Regions from separate parts of the Paenibacillus sp. EB106-05-06-XG162 genome, predicted to be linked through region 1. Evidence: riboswitches for the same ligand, from Rfam matches in the RefSeq annotation. Region 1 holds a riboswitch; each other region holds the start of a gene.

Region 1 (2,272 bases):
GTCTTAGCGCTCAAAGGGTCATGAGCAATATCTTAACGACAACCCGGCCGGGTTCGATCATTTTGCAGCACGCTGGAGGGAATGTTGGGGGCGTCTTGAATGGAACGTTGGAAGCTCTGCCTCGCGTGATTGAACGATTAAAAAATAAGCGTTATCAATTCGTCACACTCACCGATATGTTTCATGTGCGTAAGAACAATGCATAACGCGATGAACGCAGAAACGCTTCCTGCATCCTTGTTCAAGGATGGGAAGCGTTTTTCGCATTTAGGATAATACAAATACTTTTACATTTTGAATGCCGAATTTACTTGCACTCGATTGCGTTGTATCTACGAAGATATCAATGCGATTCCCTTTTATGCTGCCGCCAATGTCATTGGCTCTACCGACGAACCCACCGGCTGGCAGACCGTTGAATGAATAACCCGTTACGAATACTTTAGTACCTAGCGGAATCATATCAGGGTCTACAGCAATGGTACCATGCGTTAATTGATTACCGAAATAATCTTTTCCTGCCCATGATCCATTCTCACTAGCAGCTGCAGTATAGGCTGTCGCTTTCACATTTAAGGATTTCTTGTAGCTTGTAGGTTCTCCAGAGATATGGACCACATTATCCGACGATGCAGATGCAGACACTGCTGCTTCCTTTTTCTTCGGTGCTGGTTTCTCTTCTTTAATCACAGCAGGTTCCGATGCAGATTTTGCAGTCACCTTCGAATCTGCCACAGGCGGTGCTGAGGCAACCTCAGCTTTTGTTTCTTTGGCTCCAGGAAGTTCAATCTTTAATCCTTGATAGATATTGAGGGGATCGACGTTCGGATTCGCCTTCATGAGATCATTCATATCGATGCTGTTCGTCTTTGCGATTTTGAAGAACGTATCTCCGTCTTTCGCGTAATAAGGCGCTGCTGCAACAACAGTAATCGATTGAATAGCTAAGAATGCAGTAAACAACGTAATGGACAATTTCTTCAGATTAAAAATTTTCATAATTCCTCCTTTTCATACGCCTACGAGGTTAGTTGTCGGGTTTGGGTTGAGGATACAACCCTACGCTCACGGCGCTTCACCCCTAGCTGAATCGATTCTTGTGGATTTTGGTATTATCCGTTCAGCTGTGAATCATCCCCCGCACTTCAACAAGCGAAGTTTCGGCTCAATCAATATATCACAACTTTGTAACCAGTGCGCAAGCAAATTTTAACAAATCGTGCAACCGCGCGGTATATCAGCATTTTTTGTGATTAATTTTTTGATACAATTACAGCAAAAAGACCTATTCTTCGAGTTTTGAGGCTCGAATCGAATAGGTCTTCCGATGAAAAAACGACTTTTATTTAGCCAAAAAAGGTACTGTATAACAGATATGCATTCAATACAATGATGACGATGGTTACGAACCATGCCGTCCATTTGATCCAAGACTTATTGACAAACTCACCCATTTTCGCAGGATCGCTTGTAAATTTAACGAGTGGTACGACTGCAAAGGACAGCTGGAGCGAGAGAATCACTTGACTCAGGATGAGCAAATCACTAACACCCTTCTCACCATACATTACCGTTACGATAACCGCTGGAATAATAGCGATCATCCGCGTAATTAAGCGGCGCAGCCATGGTTTGAGTCGAATATTCAGGAAGCCTTCCATGACGATCTGTCCTGCTAACGTTCCTGTTAACGTCGAGTTCTGGCCCGATGCGAGTAGAGCGACCCCGAAAACGATACTGCCTAGTGTTGTGCCGAGTAGTGGTGTCAACATATGATAGGCATCTCCGATATCCGCAATGCTCGTCATGCCCGCTTCATGGAAGGTGGCAGATGCAATGATCAAAATCGATGCATTGATGAATAACGCGAATAATAGGGCGATGGATGAATCCCAAGTCGAGTATTTAATAGCTTGGCGTTTCCCTGCCGAGTTCTCGTCGTAGCCCCGGGTCTGTACAATGGATGAGTGCAGATACAAATTATGAGGCATGACGGTGGCCCCTAGAATTCCGATCCCAATATACAACATCGTTGGGTTCGTAATGATCTCAGCACTAGGAATGAATCCACGTGCAATTCCACCAAGATCCGGTCTGGATAAGAAATATTCAACCGCAAAACAGCCGCCAATCGTTACGATCAATAAAATGACTAATATCTCGATATATCGAAACCCTTTGTTCTGAAGAAGCAGAACGATGAGGACATCCACTGCGGTGATTAATACGCCATATACAAGTGGAATCCCGAATAACAAATTTAACGCTATCG
Region 2 (2,272 bases), on a different contig from region 1:
TCGTAGTGCTTCCGAATTTGATGAAATATAGCAATAATTATCGGCAAGAAGATTAATACGGACCACACCTGTGTAAATTTGGTGACGAAGAACACGAGTGTGACGATCAAGCTAATCGTAGCGCCGGTCGTGTTAATAATAAACTTGGTAACCCAGCCTTTCGGCTTCTCACGGATCCACTTCAGCAACATCCCGGTCTGAGACAGTGTAAATGGAATAAATACTCCGACGGCATAGAGTGGAATGAGATGTTCCGTCTTCCCTTTGAATGCAACAATTAAGATAATGGACATGACCGCTAAGAAAATAATACCGTTCGAATATCCCAATCGGTCTCCACGCATGGTGAACATTCTTGGGATGAATTTATCTTTGGCTAGATTAACCGCTAGCAATGGGAAGGCAGAATACCCTGTATTCGCCGCAAGGATCAAGATTAATGCCGTCGTTCCTTGGATGAAGAAATACATAAAGTTCCTTCCGAAGGTCTGCTCAGCGATCTGTGATACAACCGTAACCTCTGCTTTAGGAGAAATTCCATAATAGTACGCTAAGAAGATGATCCCTGAAAATAAGAGCGCGAGTAATGATCCCATTGCAATTAACGTCTTCGCTGCGTTATTCGGTGCAGGATCCTTGAAGTTCGGTATCGCGTTCGAGATCGCCTCCACGCCTGTTAAAGCTGAACTTCCTGATGCAAATGCTTTTAAGAGCAGGAACAAACTGATTCCTGCGACCGGTGTCCCGATTGGGGCATGCAGATCAGGGGATACTTGACCTGTCAGGATATTATAAATGCCCACGCCCGATAAAATGAATAAAGCAAGTACGAACAAATACACTGGATAAGCCAAGATAGAAGCTGACTCCGTTACGCCCCTTAAATTTAAGATCGTAATAAACACAACAAATAGAATGGCAATCCCTACGTTATGTTCATGCAGACTTGGAAATGCGGACGTAATGGCATCTGTACCAGCAGATACACTTACGGCAACCGTAAGAATATAGTCAACTAATAGAGAACCGCCCGCGACCAACCCAGGGTACATGCCAAGGTTTTCCTTGGATACGACATAAGCCCCACCACCGTGCGGATATGCAAAAATAATTTGACGATAGGATAAAATTAGAGCGGTTAATAGAATTAAGACATCTATTCCAATGGGGATCGAATACCAAAATGCAGCTGAGCTAATGGTGATCAGAACAATTAAAATCTGCTCTGGACCGTATGCGACAGAGGATAAAGCATCTGAAGACAGAATAGCTAATGCTTTCGTTTTATTGATTTTTTGTTCGCCCAATTCCGTTGATTTGAGTGGTCTTCCAATTAATACTCGTTTTAAAATGGATAACATCGTAAGTATTGCTCCCCTTTTGGTTAATACAACTTGTAATCTGAATATGTGGCTATAATGCCTTGTATCGCAATGTTTTATCCATGTCAAAGACCAACCTCCAAGCCGTCATTTACGCATTTTGACAATAAAAAACCACAGAGGTGTGAACCTCTGTGGTCATATTGACACGATCACAGTATTCATATCCTCTCTCTCGATCAACGCTTACGAGGTTAGCTGTCGGATTCGGATGGCGAGAGTCACCCTACTGCATAACTGCAGATTCACCCCATGTGATGATACATTTATATCCATCACGTTGGTTCCCCCGTTTTCCCTAACGGAAAACTCAGCGAATATAAGAATTTATTGTAATGATTTATCTTGTAATGTTCATTTCCAACATTGAATATTACGCCATATTGATATCCTTGTAAAACGCGAAAAAGATGGCTGCAAATAAAAAAATGGGCGATTTTAATACCAAGAAAACGTTTACTTGTATCTTGCTCTTTCATTATCTATTTCACACGCCGTAATTCTTTATTTTTTATAAAAAATCCTCATCTGTCAGGTCAGCCTTGACAGTCATGGCAACTTTGCTCCCTGCAGCTGCAGCATAGATAACTTGAGAAGGTCTTACATAAGCCGCGTCTCCTGCTGCGTATAGACCTGCAACAGAGCTCCTACCTGCTGGATCGGTCACAATACCCCCGTATGCTGTCGTCTCATAGCCAAGCTGTTCACCAAACACAGCTTTAGGTACGAAGGTAGGGGTAATAAATCCTCCGCTCCGCTTGATCCAAGTGCCATCAGTAAAATGAACTTCTTCCAACATTCGATTCTTACCTGTAAAAGCTTTGATTGGTTTATTCATGATGCGAATTCCTTTGGATGAGAGGATATCTTGTTGCTCCTTCGTTAAGATT
Region 3 (2,272 bases), on a different contig from region 1:
ACGGTCGTGAATAGAGCGGATTGCGCAATCCCGAATCGTGCTTCTTTCCCCTCCATACTGCCTTGAGATGTGTCTGCACCGATCGTATTCAAGACCGGGTTGCCGTTGCTTTCCGAGATATACACAAGACTTAGGAAAGCTGCGAACAGGATACTCATAACGGCGAACACGATCCAGCCCTGCTTCTGATTCCGAGCGAATCGTCCGTACGTATACGTCAAGGATGCTGGGATACACCACATCATCAACATTTCGAGCACATTCGTAAGCGGGTTCGGATTCTCGAATGGATGCGAGGAGTTCACTCCGAAAAATCCGCCGCCATTCGTCCCCAAATGTTTAATCGACTCGAGCGATGCTACAGGACCAATCGCGATCTGCTGCGTCTCGCCCGTAATCGTGTGCGCTTGAACCGTAGCGTCTAGCGTCTGCGGCACTTGGAGTCCAACGAGCACCAGTGTCATTACGATCGCCATTGGAATCAACAATCTGGTATGGGCCTTCACGAAGTCCGCGAAGAAATTGCCTAGCCCTGTGCCCTTCTTCGTTAATCCGCGGATAAAGGCAATCGCCACCACAATACCCGTAGCCGCTGAGGTGAACATCATCATCATGATGACGATCATTTGCGAGAAATAAGATAAGCCTGACTCCCCGCTGTAATGCTGTAAGTTCGTATTGGTCATAAAGCTGATAATCGTATTAAAAGATAACGTCGGCTCCATATTGTCAATGCCGTTCGGATTGAGCGGCAGCCAGCGCTGTGTCAGCAAGACGCCGAACCCCACCAAGGTTAATACGAGATTCGTCAGGAGCAAGCTAAGCGCATATCTTTTCCAAGACATATCGCCGCGGTTCTTCAGCCCGATCATCCAGAAGATCCCTTTCTCCACCGGACCAAATATCCGATCACTCCGGTTCGGCTCGTTCGAAAATATATGATAGATATACGTACCGAGCGGCTTCACGATCAAGAGCAGCAGCCCGATAACAATCACGATTTGCAATAAATCCATTCCCCAGTTCATAGTCGATCTCCCTTTTCAACAACATTTTAATCAACGTGAAAAAAGTTAATTTTTTTCATTCCCTCTAAAAAAAGGCATAAAAAAAGAAGCCTGCGGGGGAGGTTATCCATCGCGGCTTCAATAATGGGCATGGCGAATCACCATGCTGCGCACTCATTGAATACGTTCAAGTTGCCTCTCTCGAGACGCTTACGAGGTTAGCTGTCGGATTCGGGCCTTGAGAGTCGCCCTACCTTAGCGCCGTACAAGACGGTGCCTCGGATTCACCCCATGGTCAGCTCAGCTGACCGTTGGTTCCCCCGCTCTTTGCCATAGCAAAGACTCAGCGTTAAAGACATGTAAAACATTTTTCATAGCTTCATCAATCTATTTCACATCATAACCACAGATCTGTTTCGCATCTGCAGCCAACATTCGTCTACACTTTCCTTCATCCTCTCTCATTCGCTTACGAGGTTAGCTGTCGGATTCGGATGGTGAGAGTCACCCTACCTCGGTACCGTTGTACCAAGGATTCACCCCACATGTTCCTGCTCTCGCTCTCACACGAGCCACAGGTTCATGACTTATTGGTTCCCCCGCTCCTTGCACGTGCAAGGACTCAGCAATGTTCATGAATCGTATCATACTCCTCGCGTTGCAACTTGTAAAACCTTAAATTGGTTCTAAATGGAATCTGAAAATACTGGAAATCGTCATGAAAGCGTTATGAATGACACGAATCTCTCGAAACCTCCTATTTTCGCTCGTTAGATCACTTTCGCGCAAATTTCAGGATGAATGCACATGCATCGGAGCACCGCCATACAAAAAAAGCCAACCCTCTTCACCGAAGGTTAGCTTCTCTCCACATTTATCTATAAAATAATAGATCAATCACTTTGAACACGGCCATCGCAAGCACGAATGCAATCGGAATCGTCACGATCCAAGAGATGACAATACGACCTGCTAGGCCCCATTTTACCGCCGAAAAACGCTTCGCGGAACCTACACCGAGGATCGCTGAGGTAATCGCATGCGTTGTACTAACGGGCAAATGCGCTAGCGTTGCAGTCATAATAATAGCAGCTGACGATAAATCCGCTGCAAAACCGTTAATCGGTTCGATTTTGAAGATTTTCGTACCCATCGTTTTAATAATTTTCCACCCGCCGACAGATGTACCGAGTGCCATCGCTGTTGCCGCCGAAATTTTAACCCATAACGGAACATCCAAATTATCTTGTATTCCTGCTGAGACA

The links. Region 1 has a riboswitch for cyclic di-AMP ahead of AC3WU2_RS19230 (3D domain-containing protein). Riboswitches for the same ligand answer to the same signal wherever they lie in the genome.
Region 2: linked by a shared signal. The riboswitch ahead of AC3WU2_RS15425 (APC family permease) and the one ahead of AC3WU2_RS19230 (3D domain-containing protein) in region 1 are both predicted to bind cyclic di-AMP.
Region 3: linked by a shared signal. The riboswitch ahead of kdpA (potassium-transporting ATPase subunit KdpA) and the one ahead of AC3WU2_RS19230 (3D domain-containing protein) in region 1 are both predicted to bind cyclic di-AMP.

The regions. Positions count from the first base shown of each region.
Region 1 is NZ_JBYTDT010000009.1:145,002-147,273, reverse strand. It holds gene AC3WU2_RS19235 (polysaccharide deacetylase family protein) at 1-206, shown strand, start outside; gene AC3WU2_RS19230 (3D domain-containing protein) at 268-999, opposite strand; cyclic di-AMP (ydaO/yuaA leader) riboswitch at 1,002-1,176, opposite strand; gene AC3WU2_RS19225 (Nramp family divalent metal transporter) at 1,347-2,272, opposite strand, start outside.
Region 2 is NZ_JBYTDT010000006.1:151,595-153,866, reverse strand. It holds gene AC3WU2_RS15425 (APC family permease) at 1-1,361, opposite strand, end outside; cyclic di-AMP (ydaO/yuaA leader) riboswitch at 1,550-1,708, opposite strand; gene AC3WU2_RS15420 (NAD(P)/FAD-dependent oxidoreductase) at 1,894-2,272, opposite strand, start outside.
Region 3 is NZ_JBYTDT010000018.1:79,858-82,129, forward strand. It holds gene kdpA (potassium-transporting ATPase subunit KdpA) at 1-1,016, opposite strand, end outside; cyclic di-AMP (ydaO/yuaA leader) riboswitch at 1,199-1,366, opposite strand; cyclic di-AMP (ydaO/yuaA leader) riboswitch at 1,459-1,645, opposite strand; gene AC3WU2_RS26360 (inorganic phosphate transporter) at 1,882-2,272, opposite strand, start outside.